Regions from separate parts of the Bacillus sp. V2I10 genome, predicted to be linked through region 3. Evidence: riboswitches for the same ligand, from Rfam matches in the RefSeq annotation. Region 3 holds a riboswitch; each other region holds the start of a gene.
What was found. Region 3 has a riboswitch for cobalamin ahead of QFZ72_RS14875 (cob(I)yrinic acid a,c-diamide adenosyltransferase). Riboswitches for the same ligand answer to the same signal wherever they lie in the genome.
Positions count from the first base shown of each region.

Region 1: another riboswitch for cobalamin. It lies ahead of QFZ72_RS10550 (DUF4430 domain-containing protein); the one in region 3 lies ahead of QFZ72_RS14875 (cob(I)yrinic acid a,c-diamide adenosyltransferase).
Region 2: another riboswitch for cobalamin. It lies ahead of QFZ72_RS24405 (ribonucleoside-diphosphate reductase subunit alpha); the one in region 3 lies ahead of QFZ72_RS14875 (cob(I)yrinic acid a,c-diamide adenosyltransferase).

Region 1 is NZ_JAUSYV010000001.1:2,077,139-2,082,285, reverse strand. Features, by position in the region: gene QFZ72_RS10570 (hypothetical protein) at 1-717, opposite strand, end outside; gene sigX (RNA polymerase sigma factor SigX) at 714-1,250, opposite strand; gene QFZ72_RS10560 (cob(I)yrinic acid a,c-diamide adenosyltransferase) at 1,536-2,114, opposite strand; gene QFZ72_RS10555 (ECF transporter S component) at 2,186-2,701, opposite strand; gene QFZ72_RS10550 (DUF4430 domain-containing protein) at 2,716-3,135, opposite strand; cobalamin riboswitch at 3,302-3,504, opposite strand; gene QFZ72_RS10545 (ATP-binding protein) at 3,595-5,147, opposite strand, start outside.
Region 2 is NZ_JAUSYV010000001.1:4,827,469-4,832,615, reverse strand. Features, by position in the region: gene QFZ72_RS24410 (ribonucleotide-diphosphate reductase subunit beta) at 309-1,352, opposite strand; gene QFZ72_RS24405 (ribonucleoside-diphosphate reductase subunit alpha) at 1,368-3,644, opposite strand; cobalamin riboswitch at 3,843-4,025, opposite strand; gene dat (D-amino-acid transaminase) at 4,273-5,109, shown strand.
Region 3 is NZ_JAUSYV010000001.1:2,954,015-2,959,161, forward strand. Features, by position in the region: gene QFZ72_RS14865 (M20 family metallo-hydrolase) at 1-1,235, shown strand, start outside; gene QFZ72_RS14870 (Dph6-related ATP pyrophosphatase) at 1,491-2,168, shown strand; cobalamin riboswitch at 2,248-2,429, shown strand; gene QFZ72_RS14875 (cob(I)yrinic acid a,c-diamide adenosyltransferase) at 2,559-3,107, shown strand; gene QFZ72_RS14880 (cobyric acid synthase) at 3,091-4,623, shown strand; gene cobT (nicotinate-nucleotide--dimethylbenzimidazole phosphoribosyltransferase) at 4,626-5,147, shown strand, end outside.

The sequences.
Region 1 (5,147 bases), 880 kb from region 3:
ATATGCACCAAGCTCTATACCTTTCTCTCCGTTTTTATAGTACTCTGCTTCTTCCACGCCCTGCCAGCGGAAGGACTCTTCAATGCCTTCTGTAAAAAGTTTGTTGTCCGTTTCTGAAGAGGACTGAGCAAAAGAATTTTCGTTCACGTCGATTAAAAGCTTAGAAGTCGTCCCTTCCGCATAATCAAGGTTAGTTCCCGTTAAAGAAGAAGAACTCAAGCCGAGCTGTGCTGGATCAAATGCTGAAAGAGCCGATTGAAATAATTTCAGATAATCTTCACTCTTCTCCATTTTAACGCTGACTGGAATCATGTTTTGAACTTGCTGATCAGGATATGCAAGTGTGACAATTGAAACCTGGTCTTCGGGACGGGCAACAAATGTGGTTTTTTTAGACTGAACGTAAAGGTTAGATTCACTCTTTAAACTTGAGTCCTGTATGGATTGCTCTGCTTGTTCATAACTTGCTTTGTCAGTGCTTGAATCTGATTTGCTTTCGTTTACTCCGAGCTGATTAAGGAAGTATGGCGATATTAATAAGAGTATGATAAGTGCGGCAATGCTTGCGAAAGCAGGTGTCACCCAGGGCTTTCTGTGTTTATATTCTTTTTTCGGCAATCGGGCATAAATTTCAGCAGAAGTCCGTTTATCTTCAATCGCAGGAAGCTTTCTTAGGGCTTTTGCAATTTGTTCTTCATTCCAATTTGATTTGTTCATCCCTTTAAAATCCCCTCCTCCCTCACATTATGGTCAGCCAAATGTTTTTTTAATGCTTTTAATGCTCTGTGCTGTGTGGTCTTCACCTTACTCTCAGTAAAGCCAAGTGCAGCCGCAGTCTCAGCAATGGACAGCCCTTGAAGATAACGGAGAATGATGACAGAGCGCTGGTCTACTGTACAGCTGTCAAGAGAACGGTATATTCCCTGCAATTCTTCATTTTGAGCGGCAATTTCCTCGGGCAAAGGATGAACATCCTGAATTTGCTGCCGGTCCCAGTCAAATGTTTCAAGAATTCTTTGCTTTAATGTTTTTTGCTTTCTGAAAAAGTCGATGGCAACATGCCGTGCTATAGAAAAAATCCACGTTTTTTCACTGCTTCTGCCTTCAAAGCTGTCATAGGATTTTAAAATGCGGATATATACTTCCTGAACGAGGTCTTCAGCCTGCTCACGATTTTTTACCATATAAAATAAGAATTGAAAAATATCTCCATGATATTTTTCATAGATCCTCTGAAAGGCCTCTTCCATGAATGTACCTCCGATCACACCATTAGTCGATTTTCTTTTATAAAAAGTTACATATTATTCACTAATTCCATTAAGAAAAGCGCAAGCGCCCGTTTAGCTCAGGCATGACAGATAAGAATCCGCCAGAAAAGTCGGGTTTTGACTTTTTTTGGCAGATTCGTTCTGACACGCGCTCTAGGCGCCGGAGCCGAACGCAGATATCTTTATTATATAATCCACAGCCTTTTTACTTTTATAAATTCCTGAACGTATAAAAAGGAAGGTGCTCCCTTCCTTCCAGCTATTTTATGACTGTTTAGGCTTCGTAAATACGATTGCGCTTCTTTCGTATTCTACATCTTTAGAGCCAAGCCTCGCATTCGCAACTCTTGCAGCAGCAAAGAAGTAATCTGACAATCTATTCATATATGTTAGCACGTGTTCATTAATCTCCGTCTGCTTCTGCAGGGAAACGATGCAGCGTTCAGCTCTTCTGGCTACTGTTCTTGCTATATGTATCGCCGATGCTGCCTGTGTGCCTCCGGGAAGGATAAAGCGCTGCAGCGGAGGAGCTTCAGCAGAATAATGATCGATTCTTTCTTCTAAAAATGCAATCATTTCAGCTGTTGTTTTATAGGGATGCTTCTGTTTGCCATGTATAACCGCAAGATCGCTGCCGCAATCAAACAGCTCATGCTGGATCTTTTCAAATTCATGATACAAGTCAACCAGTTTTTCTTCATGAAGCCACGTCATGGCAAGACCGACAAATGAATTTACTTCATCAATTGTGCCGTATGCCTCGACTCTTAAGTCATCTTTGTCGACACGGCCGCCAATTATACTTGTTTTCCCTTTGTCGCCAGTTCTCGTATACAGATTCAATTTTAAGCAGCTCCTTTAGGGTTTAAAATAAAAAGAGCGAATCTTATCGCTCTTTTATTTTACCATTTTTCTTATTGCATTGTTATGCCATAATCCTTCTTATTCAAGTAATACTCAAACGTTTTTCGCATAACAGGATAAAGCAGAAGAAAGAAAATTCCATTTCCGATTGCATGTGCGGTATCAAAAGGCAAACCTGCAAGGTAATAAGCTAAGCCATGGTCAGTTAAAACAAACATATTCAGTGATACAACAAACCCGAATAGATAACCCGACAATACAGAAATGGGTGTAAAGATGATCAGACGATTTGATTTCACATATTTGCCTAATAGACCTGATAATAACGCGAGTGTACCCCATGCGAGCATTTGCCAGATTGTCCATGTCCCCATTCCGAGCAGCAAATTGCTCAAGAAGCAGCCTAATACGGCTACAATCATGCCATTTACAGGACCAATTAAGATAGAAGTAATCAGAATAATCGCTGTCATTGGCTGGACGTTCGGAACAAATTGAAAGGCCATTCGCCCTACAACTGATAAAGCAATCAGCAGGGAAAGCAGACTGATTCTTCTAGTTGTCATAACGTGATCCAGGATTACTCATATTTTCTTAAATCGAACTCTACTTTATCTCCATCTTTCAGCTCGATTTCATTAGCACCAGTCATCGCATCTTCGCCATTTACGATTAAGTGCCAGTAGGTTTTATCCTTATCGCTTGCCATCATTCCATCAATTCCGCTGATGAACCCTCCAGCTTCTTCCACTTCAAAATTCGCTTTCATTGCATCCATCAGAGTCTGCCCTTCTTCAAAAGATACTTCTTTTGAATCAACTTTCTCTGCCTTTTCGTTTTTAGTCAGTGTTACAACAGCTTTTGTCTCTTCTGTTTTTTCTCCATTTTCAGCAGCCTGCTCTGATCCCGGAGCTTCCTTCTTCGGCTCCTCTGCTGTATTTCCGCATGCTGCAAGCAGCGCTAAAAAGAAAACGGATAGTAAGCTTAAAAATTTATTCACAACAAATCTCTCCTTCTTCTGTATGTATCTATTTGGTGAATCATGAAACCACAAAACAAAAAAGCCCATCTGCAGATGGGCTTAATAAACGGCATAATAAGATACAGATTGTATGCAAAGAAACATAAATCCTGCCGTTTCTATGCTCAACCCCCGAAGAATACAAACAATGTAAGAGATTCCGGCAGGTCTACTGACTTTTGCTTCATTCTCCACTTGAACCTTCCCATATAATAAACAGCAATAGAGCCATCTAATTATACAGTGGTTTAACCCAAAGTTTCGTTGGCAAATACAGTTGCGGGGACAGTTCAGGCATTGCACCTGATTCCCTATTAAGCGTAAAGCACCTATATCTCAAAATATACAATTTTATTAATTCAGTCTTATTTTACATAAAATGACTCAGGTCTTCAACAGAAATTTCATTAGGTGTTCCTTATGAAACAAGAATTTTCGTCACGTTCTATCAGAAAGACTGCTTTTTCGAGGCAAATAGAAGCTGAAGGCTGTACCTTCATTTACCTTGCTGTGCACATTGATCGTGCCGGAATGGGCATCTACGATGTTTTTTGCAATCGCCAGGCCAAGGCCGGTGCCCGAACGGCCTCTAGTTCTTGCTTTGTCCGCTTTATAAAACCGTTCAAAGACAAAAGGCAGATCCTCTTCTATAATACCTGTACCTGTATCTTTTACGTCTATTTTCATGCCGCCAGCAACGGTTTGAACATGAATTTCAACAGATCCCCCTTCAAGCGTATGTCTGATCGCATTATCAATAAGATTCGTCAAAACCTGCTCAATCTTATCGGGATCCAGAACAAACTCAGGGTCTTCTATTAAAAATGAAGAGGTTAACGTGATTTTTTTGTCCCTTGCAAGTCCCTGGAATTTTCGGTTGATTTTTTCAATAAATTCATAAATCGAGATTCGTTCTAAATTCAGAGAAATGTGACCGGCTTCCATTCTTGCCAGATCCAGTAAATCATTAACAAGTCTTCCCATGCGCAGTGATTCATCGTAGATTACCTGTGCAATCTCCTTTTTCTCTTCCTCAGAGCTTGCAATGTCATCGACTATCGCTTCACTGTATCCCTGCAGCATGGCAATCGGCGTTCTCAGCTCATGACTGACATTGGCAATAAAATCCTTCCGCAGCTTATCTAGCCTTCTCTCTTCTGTCATATCTCTGAGAACAGCAACTGCACCCCGAACATATGACTGGTTATAGAGAGGGCTCATGACCATCACCCAGCTCCTGCCCTGAAGATTGACCTCGACTATGTGTTCTCTCTCTGTGTTGACAACTCTTTGAAATAATTCTTTTGCTTCTGGAGGGATTTCCTCTCCCTCATTGATTTGCATTTTTTGTTCGTAGTACCAGGACTGAAGAAACCGTTCAGCAGGGGGATTAGTCACGAGAATCGTCCCGTCAATATTCAGCGTAATGACTCCGTCTGCCATACTGCTTAAAATACTGGTTAAATGTTCTTTTTCCTGGTTAAGTGCATTGATATTGAATTTCAGCTGCCTGCCCATTTGATTAAACGCGACGGCAAGCTCGCCAATTTCGTCATGACTTAAAATCGGCACCTTCGTATCAAACTTTCCGCGTGTAAGCTCCTGCGTTACTTCCCGCATTTTTCTTAGCGGATAAGTGATTCTTGTTGATAGAAAGAATGCGAATATCGTTGTTAATACAATGGCAATACCTGCCGCAAGCAGAATATATTTAGTCGTATGCTTTGTTGTTTCGTGAACAGCAAGCAGCGACTGCGACATAAACACTGCCCCGTTTTCCCCATTTTTCAGCTCATAGGGTACGCCGACGACCAGCACTTCCTCGTTATTATCCGAACTGATCTGCTGCTCTTTTGAGAGTTCGGTGAGCTTGCTGACATTTTTTTGATTTGCAAATACTTTAGACAGCTCGCTGTCATTCCGAATATCCTCCATTTCAAAAACAGGGGTACTGTCAAATTTCTTTGGTGAAAACCAGTATTTGTTCTGAT
Region 2 (5,147 bases), 1.9 Mb from region 3:
TATTTGCGGCAGGCAAAAGAAAATAGCAGCTTTTCGTAACGATCGTACATGATTTCAAGAGCATCTTTATCTTTATTGCGGATTCTTTCGTACAATAAAGCGTCGTCGTTTCCTGTCATCTCCCAATCTCCTCTAATTTGATCAGACTTTCATAAATTAAAGGATATCATCAATAGCCGCGATTTGAAACGCTGGAGATGTCATTCATCGTATATAGGATAACGGATATAAAATGATTTTGTATCACTTTTTATTTACGGCAAAAAATAAACCGCCTGCAATAGACGGTTCATTCGTTTTGTTATAGGTTACAGGTCATCAAATCCGTTGTCGATGGAGTTAACTTTCGTATACTGCCGTGATTTTTGCTCAAAGAAATCAGACTTTCCGAGATCTACTTCTTCATAAGCTTTAATCCACTTCAGCGGATTGGTCCGGTTTTCCTCAAATGGGCGGTCAAAGCCAAGCTGATTGCACCTGACATTTGCATAAAATTTTATATAATCCTCAACGTCCTTCATATGAATTCCGTCTATTTTATTGCCTATGATAAAGCGTCCCCACTCAATTTCAAGAGCAGCAGCTTCCATAAAGGTTTCTTTGACAAAAGCTGCGAGTTCCTCTGTATGATATTCCGGGTACTCTCGCAGCACTTCTTTGAAGATTTTCACAAACAAATCTACGTGTATTTGTTCATCACGGTTAATGTAGTTAATCATCGTGCTTGTAGCGACCATTTTTTGATTGCGGGCAAGGTTGTAGAAATAAGCAAAACCTGAGTAAAAAAACAGACCTTCAAGAATGACATCATACACAATGGATTTAAGAAGATTGCTGACATTGGGATCCTCGGCAAAGTCCTGATACCCATTCGTGACAAACTCGTTCCGCTTTCTTAAAATAGGTTCGCTTCTCCAATATTCAAATACTTCATCCTGCACGTGCTTCGGAACAATGCTTGACAGAACATAAGAGTATGAATGATTATGGATGACTTCCTGCTGTGCGAGCATAATCATCAATGCGTTAATGCTTGAATCTGTTATATATTCTGAGACCTTTCCTGCATAATCGGTCTGGATGCTGTCAAGCAGTGCCAGCAGACCGATGATTTTCAGAAAAGCATCCTGCTCTTCTTGTGATAATTGGGGGAACTGCTTAATATCGCCGGACATATTAATTTCAAATGGTGTCCAGAAGTTTGCCAGCATTTTTTTATATTTTGCGTAAGCCCAGGGATAGGAAACGTCGTCCCAATTCAATACATTGGAGCTGCTGCCGTTAATAATGGCTGTGGACTTGTTTGGTGCCCCGGCATCCATAATTGACCTTGCTTTCAATGAATGTGTCATGATTTTTCTCTCCTTTTAGCTAGCGCAAGACTCACAGTCTTCTATGGCACTTGAAGTAGACCGGACATAATAGGTGGTCTTTAAACCTGCCTTCCAGGCTGATAGGTGCAAGTTCAGCAATTCTTTTGCTTTTATCGTGTTCTGTACATAAAAATTAAACGAAACCGATTGATCAATATGCTTTTGTCTTGCGGCATTTTGCCTGATGCTCCACATTTGATCAATAAAATAGGCTGACTTGTAGTACCATGTGGTTTCGGCATTTAAATCTGGAGCAGTAACAGGTATTTTATAATCCTTTTTCTCTTCAGAGTACATTTTTTGGAAAATTGGATCGATGCTCGCTGTACTGCCTGCAAGAATGGAGGTTGAAGCATTTGGCGCCACCGCCATTAAGTAGCCGTTGCGAAGCCCTTTTTCCATTACCTGCTGTTTTAATTCATCCCATGGCATATTTTCGGATGTGTAATCTCTGCTTTCGAAATACTCTCCGGTATGCCATTTTGATCCCTCAAAAACTGGATAGGCTCCTTTTTCAGCAGCAAGCTTCATACTTGCCTGGATCGTGTAAAAGGCAATCTCTTCATATAATTTGTCAGCATACTGTACGGCTTCTTCGTCTTCCCATTTCAGACGTTTTAAAGCAAGCAGGTGATGCCATCCGAATGTTCCAAGGCCCACTGCGCGGTATTTCTGATTGGTGAGTTTAGCCTGCATCACAGGTATGTCATTGAGATCAATCACGTTATCGAGCATTCTGACCTGGATGGTAATAAGGCGCTCCAGCACTTCATCACCCGCAGCTCTTGCCAGATTAATAGATGACAGATTACAGACAACAAAGTCCCCCGGCGTTTTAACGGTGATGATTTTGCCGTCTTCTGTGAATTGCTCATCCATAGTCGTTGCACTCTGATTCTGAGTGATTTCTGTACATAGATTGCTGCAATAGACCATGCCTTTATGTGAATTCGGATTGCTGCGGTTTACTTCATCACGATAAAACATGAATGGGGTGCCTGATTCAAGCTGGCCTTTCATGATGCCTTTCATAATTTCAATAGCAGGTACGGTTTGTTTAGATAGATCAGGATGATTAACGCATTCCCAATACTTATCGCGGAACGAGCCGAAGCCTTTTCCTTCATCATAGAAATCTTCTAAGGAATACCCCATCACTTTACGGACTTCATGCGGATCAAATAAATGCCAGTCGCCGCGGTTTTCCGCCTGCTCCATGAAAAGATCCGGCAAGCAGACACCTGTAAATAAATCGTGAGTTCTTAAACGTTCATCGCCATTATTCAGCTTTGAATCCAGGAATGAAAAGATATCTTTATGCCACACATCCAAATAGACAGCGATTGCTCCTTTTCTTTGACCGAGCTGATCTACGCTTACTGCCGTATTATTCAGCTGCTTCATCCATGGGATTACACCGGATGAGACCCCTTTAAAGCCTTTGATGTCACTTCCGCGGCTGCGGATTTTTCCTAAATAAACTCCAATGCCTCCGCCTGACTTTGAAAGATTTGCAATATCTGTATTGCTGTCAAAGATTCCTTGCAGACTATCATCTACTGTATCTATAAAACAGCTCGACAGCTGGCCAACAGGCTTGCCGGCATTTGAAAGCGTCGGTGTAGCAACGGTCATGTACAAATTGCTGAGTGCCCAGTAAGCTTCTTTGACAAGCTGCAGACGATGCTCTGTCTTTTCATTGGCCATTAGTGTCATGGCAATGACCAGATAACGTTCCTGAGGCAATTCAAATACTTTTTTATCAAAATCTCTTGCTAAATAGCGGTCAGACAGAGTGCGAAGTCCAATATATGTAAACAGCTTGTCTTTTTCCGGCTGAATGATGGATGAGAGGCTTTCTATTTCTTCATGTGAATAAGCGTTAAGCAAATGCGGACTGTATATGCCCTTATCAGTGAGTGTTTTGATCAGGTTCAGAAACGAATCATATCCATTATGCTGATTGCGGTTGAATGCAGCTTCCTTATAAAGCTTTCTTAGATAAATGCGAGCACAAAAGTAAGTCCATTGAGGCTCAAGCTCACTAATATTGGAGAGGCCTTCGAGAATAAGGAGATTGGAGATTTGGGATGTTGTGTATTCGCTGCGGCCTTCGATGCTTTGGATGATTCTTGTGCTGTAATCATCCAGGTCAAGCTCTTTGAAGTCGTGTCCGATTTCATCTATGAAGTTCTTAATCCGTATTTCTGAAAATGGGGATTTTTCAAGTGTCAGTTCATTAAAAATAATAGTTGCCATTGTGGTTGCCATTTGACATCCTCCTAAAAAAATAATAAAGAAGCGCAAGCGCCCTTGTCAGCTCCTGGTTCTGAACGGGGAGCTGAATTTTTATGTCTAAAAAAAATCCGCTCATAGGATCATGAGCGGATCAAACGATAGAATAAAAGGGTGCAAGCAGTCCTGTTATTAACCATCGTTTCATCTCCTCAGTCCCCGAAGAATTCGAAACTATCTAGCAATCAAATGGCAGGTCTCCTGACTTGTGATCATTCTGTGCTGAGTCCTTCCCATACTTCAATCTCGTACAGTGGTAATCTCAGTTCGTCACACTTACAGTTGCGGGGACAGTTCCGGATTTGCACCGGATTCCCTTTTAAGCCAATAAATTGGCACCTTTACTTGCTGTTGTTTTTCAATATGTAGTATTGTAGTTTTAATTAAATATCAATATGTTGTGTTTCTGGCTAATTTCATAATAATGGACAGGAAAAGAAATTTCAACTTAAATCTGCTAAAAATTCAAATAAAATTGTAAAACCATTTTACAGACCAGCGTGTTTCATCATAACATAGGGAGAGGAAGTTTTTCATTCAATCTCATTTATTCGATCCGATTTATTTTTGAAACAGCCTTCAATCTAAACAAAGGAGCTTTTATATGTACATACTTTTAAACGGTGAATTTAAACAGAAAAACGAAGTATCTATTGATTTTGAGGATAGAGGATATCAATTCGGGGATGGTGTGTACGAGGTTATCAGAGTATATAATGGCTCATTTTTTGCGATGAAAGAGCACATGGAGCGATTTGTAAGAAGTGCAAAAGAGATTAAAATTGTGCTGCAGAATACAGCAGAGGAATTAACGGTGATGCTTAATGAGCTGCTTCGGAAAAATCAAGTGCAGAATGGTGCGGTCTATATGCAAATTACACGGGGCGTAACAGGGAGGAAGCACCTTTTTCCCGGGCAAGACGTTAAGCCTCAAATTGTGGCCTATCCAATTCCCTGTTCAAAACCTGCAGCAGAGCAGGAAAAAGGAATTAAATTGCATTTGATGGAGGATGTCCGCTGGCTACGATGTGACATTAAAAGTTTGAATTTGCTTGGGAATGTCCTTGCCAAGCAGGAAGCTTTTGAAAATGGGGCATATGAGGCTCTGCTGCACAGGGGCGAGCATATAACAGAAGGCTCTTCATCCAATTTTTACGGAATAAGGAACGGTGTGATTTATACTCATCCTGCTAATAACTTGATTTTAAATGGCATCACACGAATGAAGGTCGTTGAGCTGTGTGAAAAAAATGGTTTAACGCTAATCGAAGAAATGATCGAAGCAGATGATCTTGTAAATCTTGATGAAGCGTTTATTACATCAACAACCAGTGAAGTCATCCCTGTAACGGAGATTAACTCCCTGAAAGTTGGGGAAGGGGTGCCAGGTCCTGTTACGAGAGAACTTCAGAGGCTGTTTGAAGAAATGATCATTGGATAAGATGCCTGTCCAAAATGGAAAAAACCGCTTGAAGGCTC
Region 3 (5,147 bases):
TGACAATAAACAAAGTACGTCTTGAAGAAAGAATAAATGCCCTTGCACAGATAGGAAAAATCAGTGAGACCGGAGTTTGCAGGCTTGCCCTGTCACCTGAAGACAAAGAAGCAGTCGAAACAGTAAAAGGCTGGATGGAAGAAGCAGGATTAACCGCAAGAATTGATCACTTTGGAAATCTGATCGGACGGCTTGAAGGAAGGAATCCTGAAGCTCCCGTATTAATGATTGGTTCACATATTGATTCACAGCCGTATGCGGGCAGATTTGACGGAGTAATCGGTGTTTTAGGTGCACTAGAGGCCGCTCAAACATTGAAAGAGCTGAATATTACTCCCAATATGCCAATTGAAATCGTCGCATTTTGTGACGAAGAGGGCTGCCGCTTTAATAAAGGATTGTTCGGAGTGAGGGGAATCCTTGGCAAACTGGAAGCAGGGGAGTTAGACCGGACAGATAAAAATGGAATCACGCGAAAAGAGTCATTGATTGAATTTGGATGTGATCCCGAAAAATTTAAGGACTCAGAATATCCTGCTGGAAGCATTTCCGCATTTATAGAGCTCCACATTGAACAAGGGCCGATTCTTGAAGCAAAAGATACACCAGTGGGAATCGTTACAGGCATATCAGGACCATTATGGCTGACGGTAGAACTCGAGGGCTTTGCAGGTCACGCAGGATCCGTTCCCATGCATATGAGGCAGGATGCGCTGGTAGGAGCTGCAAAAATTGTTGTTGCCCTTAATGAATTAACAAGTGAGGATGTCACTGCGCCTACAGTCGGTACAGTCGGAAGCATGAAGATCTTCCCTGACTCCCGAAACATCATTCCGGAAAAAGTCAGCTTTACAATCGATTTAAGAGATATTGAGATTGAAAGACGCGATTTTATTGAAAATCTGCTGAGAAAAAAAATCCACACCATTTCTGAACGGCATGGTTTAACTTATACCATTTCAGAAGATACAAATAGTGAACCGCGGTATTGCTCTGAAAGAATTATGAAGGTAATGAGAAAGGAGAGTGCACATATCGGACTGAATCCGATTGAATTGATGAGCGGCCCTTTTCATGATTCATTAGCGATGTCGTACGAATGTGAGTATGGGATGATCTTTGTCCGCTGTAAAGACGGTATCAGCCATAATCCTAAAGAATTTTCAACAATGGAGGATATCTCACTTGGAACGGAGCTATTATACAGAACGGCTATGAAAATGGCACTTGATTAATTTCCAGAGATGAAAGAACAAAACAACATCAATTCTTTTTGGCGCTTAAATGGATAAATATTCATTCCGGCGTTTTTTTTTATAAAATTATCGGTAAAGTCAATCAAGCCGGTGTATATTAATTCAATTTTAAAACGAATTGATTTTTATCGAATGGCCATTTTTGTGATCTAATATTCATTTTGACACAAGGTTTCCGATAAATCATAATGATTAATAAATGGTCAACCATCTTACATAAGGGGTGAAATAAAAATGAAGAAAAAAATTGCTCTATCATGGAGCGGCGGCAAAGATGGCTGTATGGCACTGCATAAGCTCATTGGCCAAGGTCATGAAATTGCCTGTCTTATAACCACTGTACCTGTTGAGCTTGAAAGAACGTTCGGACATGGTGAGAAAATGGAAGCAATACTAAAACAAAGCGAAGCCTTAGGTATTCCTGTACATTTTATTAGATGCACATTTAAAGGATATACTCAAAGTTTTATAGATTCACTTAAAGATTTGAAGAAGAAGTACCATCTTACAAGTGCAGCTTTCGGAGATTTATATCTTGATGAACACCGCAGCTGGGGAGAAAATGCGGCAGAATCAGCTGGCTTAGAAGCACTGTACCCTTTATGGATGAAGAAGGATGAAGCACCTCAAGCCCTTCATGCTTTTGCAGATAGCGGATACAAAGCAGTCATCATCAGAACTCAGGATGATGTGCTTGATGGGACATGGCTCGGCCAGGAAATTGATCAGCAGCTTATAGAAAGAATGAAGTCCACACAGATATGTCCAATGGGTGAGGCAGGAGAATATCATACCTTTGTGTATGATGGCCCGTTATTTAAGAAGCTGATCCAACTGCAATTTGGCGAGAGAATTCAAATGGAAACAACGACACGCCTGGAGCTTGAGGATTTTAGCTTAATCGAGAAATAGCCTGAATAAATAAGTTCTATTTCAGATTCAGGAAAAAGAAGTTGATGACATTTCCAGATTTATAGATTACAATGAACAAAAAATATGATTCTTTAAAAGTGCCTGATGTGATCAGGATAATAGGGAAACCGGTTAGAATCCGGTGCAGCCCCCGCTACTGTAAGCGCAGATTCATTGAGACGCCACTGACTTTTCAAGTTGGGAAGGTTCAATGAAAAATGAAGCGCAAGCCAGGAGACCTGCTTTTAATGATTGATTGCTTGTTTTTCGGTGGGAAGAATAAGTCAGGTACCCTTAGTGTGTGTGACTTTGCTTATTAAAGGCCTTGACTGACTTCCATTCAGTTCAAGGTCTTTTTTATGTTTATAGACAAAAAGAGGAGATGCGTGAATGACAGGAAATGATCAAAAAGGAAGATTGCTTGTTTATACGGGTAATGGCAAAGGAAAAACAACGGCATCCATCGGTCTTGCTGTCCGGGCGATTGGAAGAGATATGAAAGTATCCATCCTGCAGTTTATAAAATCACCTGAGAGAACCTATGGAGAAAAAAACGTGCTTGAAAAACTCAGCGGTGCTGAAATCCATCAGCTTGGAGCAGGATTCACTTGGACTAAAACACCTGATGTGCACCGGAAAGCGTTAAAATCAGCCTGGCAAATCGCTAAGGAAAAGATTTTGAGCGGTGATTATGATGTCGTTATTCTTGATGAAATCAATAATGCGCTTGCTATTCATACGTTTCCGATCGATGACGTCCTGCCTATTGAGGACGTCATACAGACAATTCAAAACCGGCCAAATCATGTTCACATTGTTTTGACTGGAAGAGATGCAAAGGATGAAATAAAAGAAATCGCTGACCTTGTGTCTGTTATCAATGTTGAAAAGCACTACTATGAAGAAGGTGTAGATGCCATATATGGGATTGAATACTAATGAGCAAAAAACATTAAAACTGATGATTCAGGGTACACACTCTGACGCTGGAAAAAGCATGCTCGTCACGGCACTATGCCGGATATTTCGAGAGGATGGCTATCAAACAGCGCCCTTTAAATCACAAAATATGGCTCTGAATTCTTACATTACGAGTGATGGCAAGGAAATAGGCAGAGCTCAGGGAATTCAGGCGGAAGCTGCCGGAATTGAAGCCACAACTGATATGAATCCTATCCTAATTAAACCTTCAAAAGAGACGGAATCTCAGGTCGTGTTTCACGGGAAGCCCTATGCAAATATGAAGGCATCCGAGTACAGAGAGGACTTTTTCAAGTTAGGCCTTGCGGCGATCAAAGAATCGCTGAGGAAGCTGTCGAACAAATACGAGGTCATTGTGATAGAAGGCGCAGGTTCACCTGCAGAAGTTAATTTAAATGACCGTGAGCTTGTCAATATGAGAGTAGCAGCAATTGCAGAAGCTCCAGTGATTTTAATCGGAGATATTGACAAAGGAGGCGTTTTCGCCAGTCTGGTCGGGACCCTTCAGCTCATTAGCGAGTGTGACCGCAAGCGGATTATTGGTGTCATTATAAATAAATTCAGAGGGGACCTTTCACTGCTTCAGCCGGGATTGGACTGGTTTGAAGAATATACGGGGCTTCCGGTACTTGGAGTTGTTCCCTTTTTGCCTGACCTTGAAATAGATGGGGAAGATTCCCTTGTTTTAAGCCAGTATTCAAACGGTACCAATCACGATGCAGAACTTGACGTCGCTGTCCTTTCTTATCCGAGATTATCCAACTTTACAGATATTGATCCGTTAAGACTGGAGCCTGATGTGAATATCCGTTTTGTTAAAAAAGCTGCGCATTTTGGAAGTCCAGATCTCATCATTTTGCCTGGAACGAAAAACACAGCTGAAGACCTGCTGTTTCTTAAGGAGACAGGACTCTTTGACAAAATAAGATCTGCTTATGAAAAAGGAACTCAACTAGCAGGCATTTGCGGAGGCTTTCAAATGCTCGGCGAAAAGCTGATGGATCCAAACGGTGTTGAATCAAATCATCAGGAACTCGGTGGACTTGGTATTTTTCCTGTCCGTACAACCATCTATTCCGAAAAGAAAACCATCCGCTCAGAGGGCTATTGCTCACTAAAAGATTTTGGCAGAATTTCTTTATCAGGGTATGAGATCCATATGGGACAAACAGCAAAAACAAGAAAAGTAGATCCTTTTTCAGTCCTCTCCGGAACAGAGGAAGGCTGTACCGCTCGAGATGGCCAGGTGTTCGGCACGTACTTGCATGATGTTTTTCATAACGATGAATTCAGATGGCTTTATTTGAATAAGCTGCGCCAGAAAAAAGGCCTGAAGCCGATTGAGCGCTCGCTCCGCTTTCGTTCTTTTAAAGAAAGCGAATACGACAGACTTGCTGCCCACGTTAAAGGCTCTATTGAAATGAAAAAGATATATTCAGCAATGAAAACGTTTTTTAAAAAGGAGGAGAATTAGAAATGATTGATATTTATCAGCAGATAGATGCAATAGAGCCTGTCAGTAAACAAAAAGGGATTGAAGCTTTAGCCTACATACATTCCTTAACAAAGCCAATGAACAGTCTTGGAGAAATAGAAAAAATTGCTGTGCAGCTTTCAGAAATCACAACTGATGTAAAACCTGAAGTATTTCCCCCGGGTGTAATCGTCTTTGCTGCAGACCACGGAGTAGCAGAGGAAGGAGTCTCTGCTTATCCTCAAGAGGTGACTTCTCAGATGGTAAACAATTTTCTGAGCGGAGGGGCAGCCATAAACGTTTTTACTAAACGGATAAATGGGTTACTGGAAATCGTGGATGCAGGAGTGAAAACAGATATTCCAGGAGTCCGTTCTGAAAAGGTCAGCTATGGAACAAAAAACTTCGCGGTTGAACCTGCCATGACAAGAAAAGAAGCACTCCGTTCACTGGAATTGGGAATGGAAAGGGCTGAAGCTATGATTAATAATGGCGCAAGGCTCCTGATCCTCGGAGAAATGGGC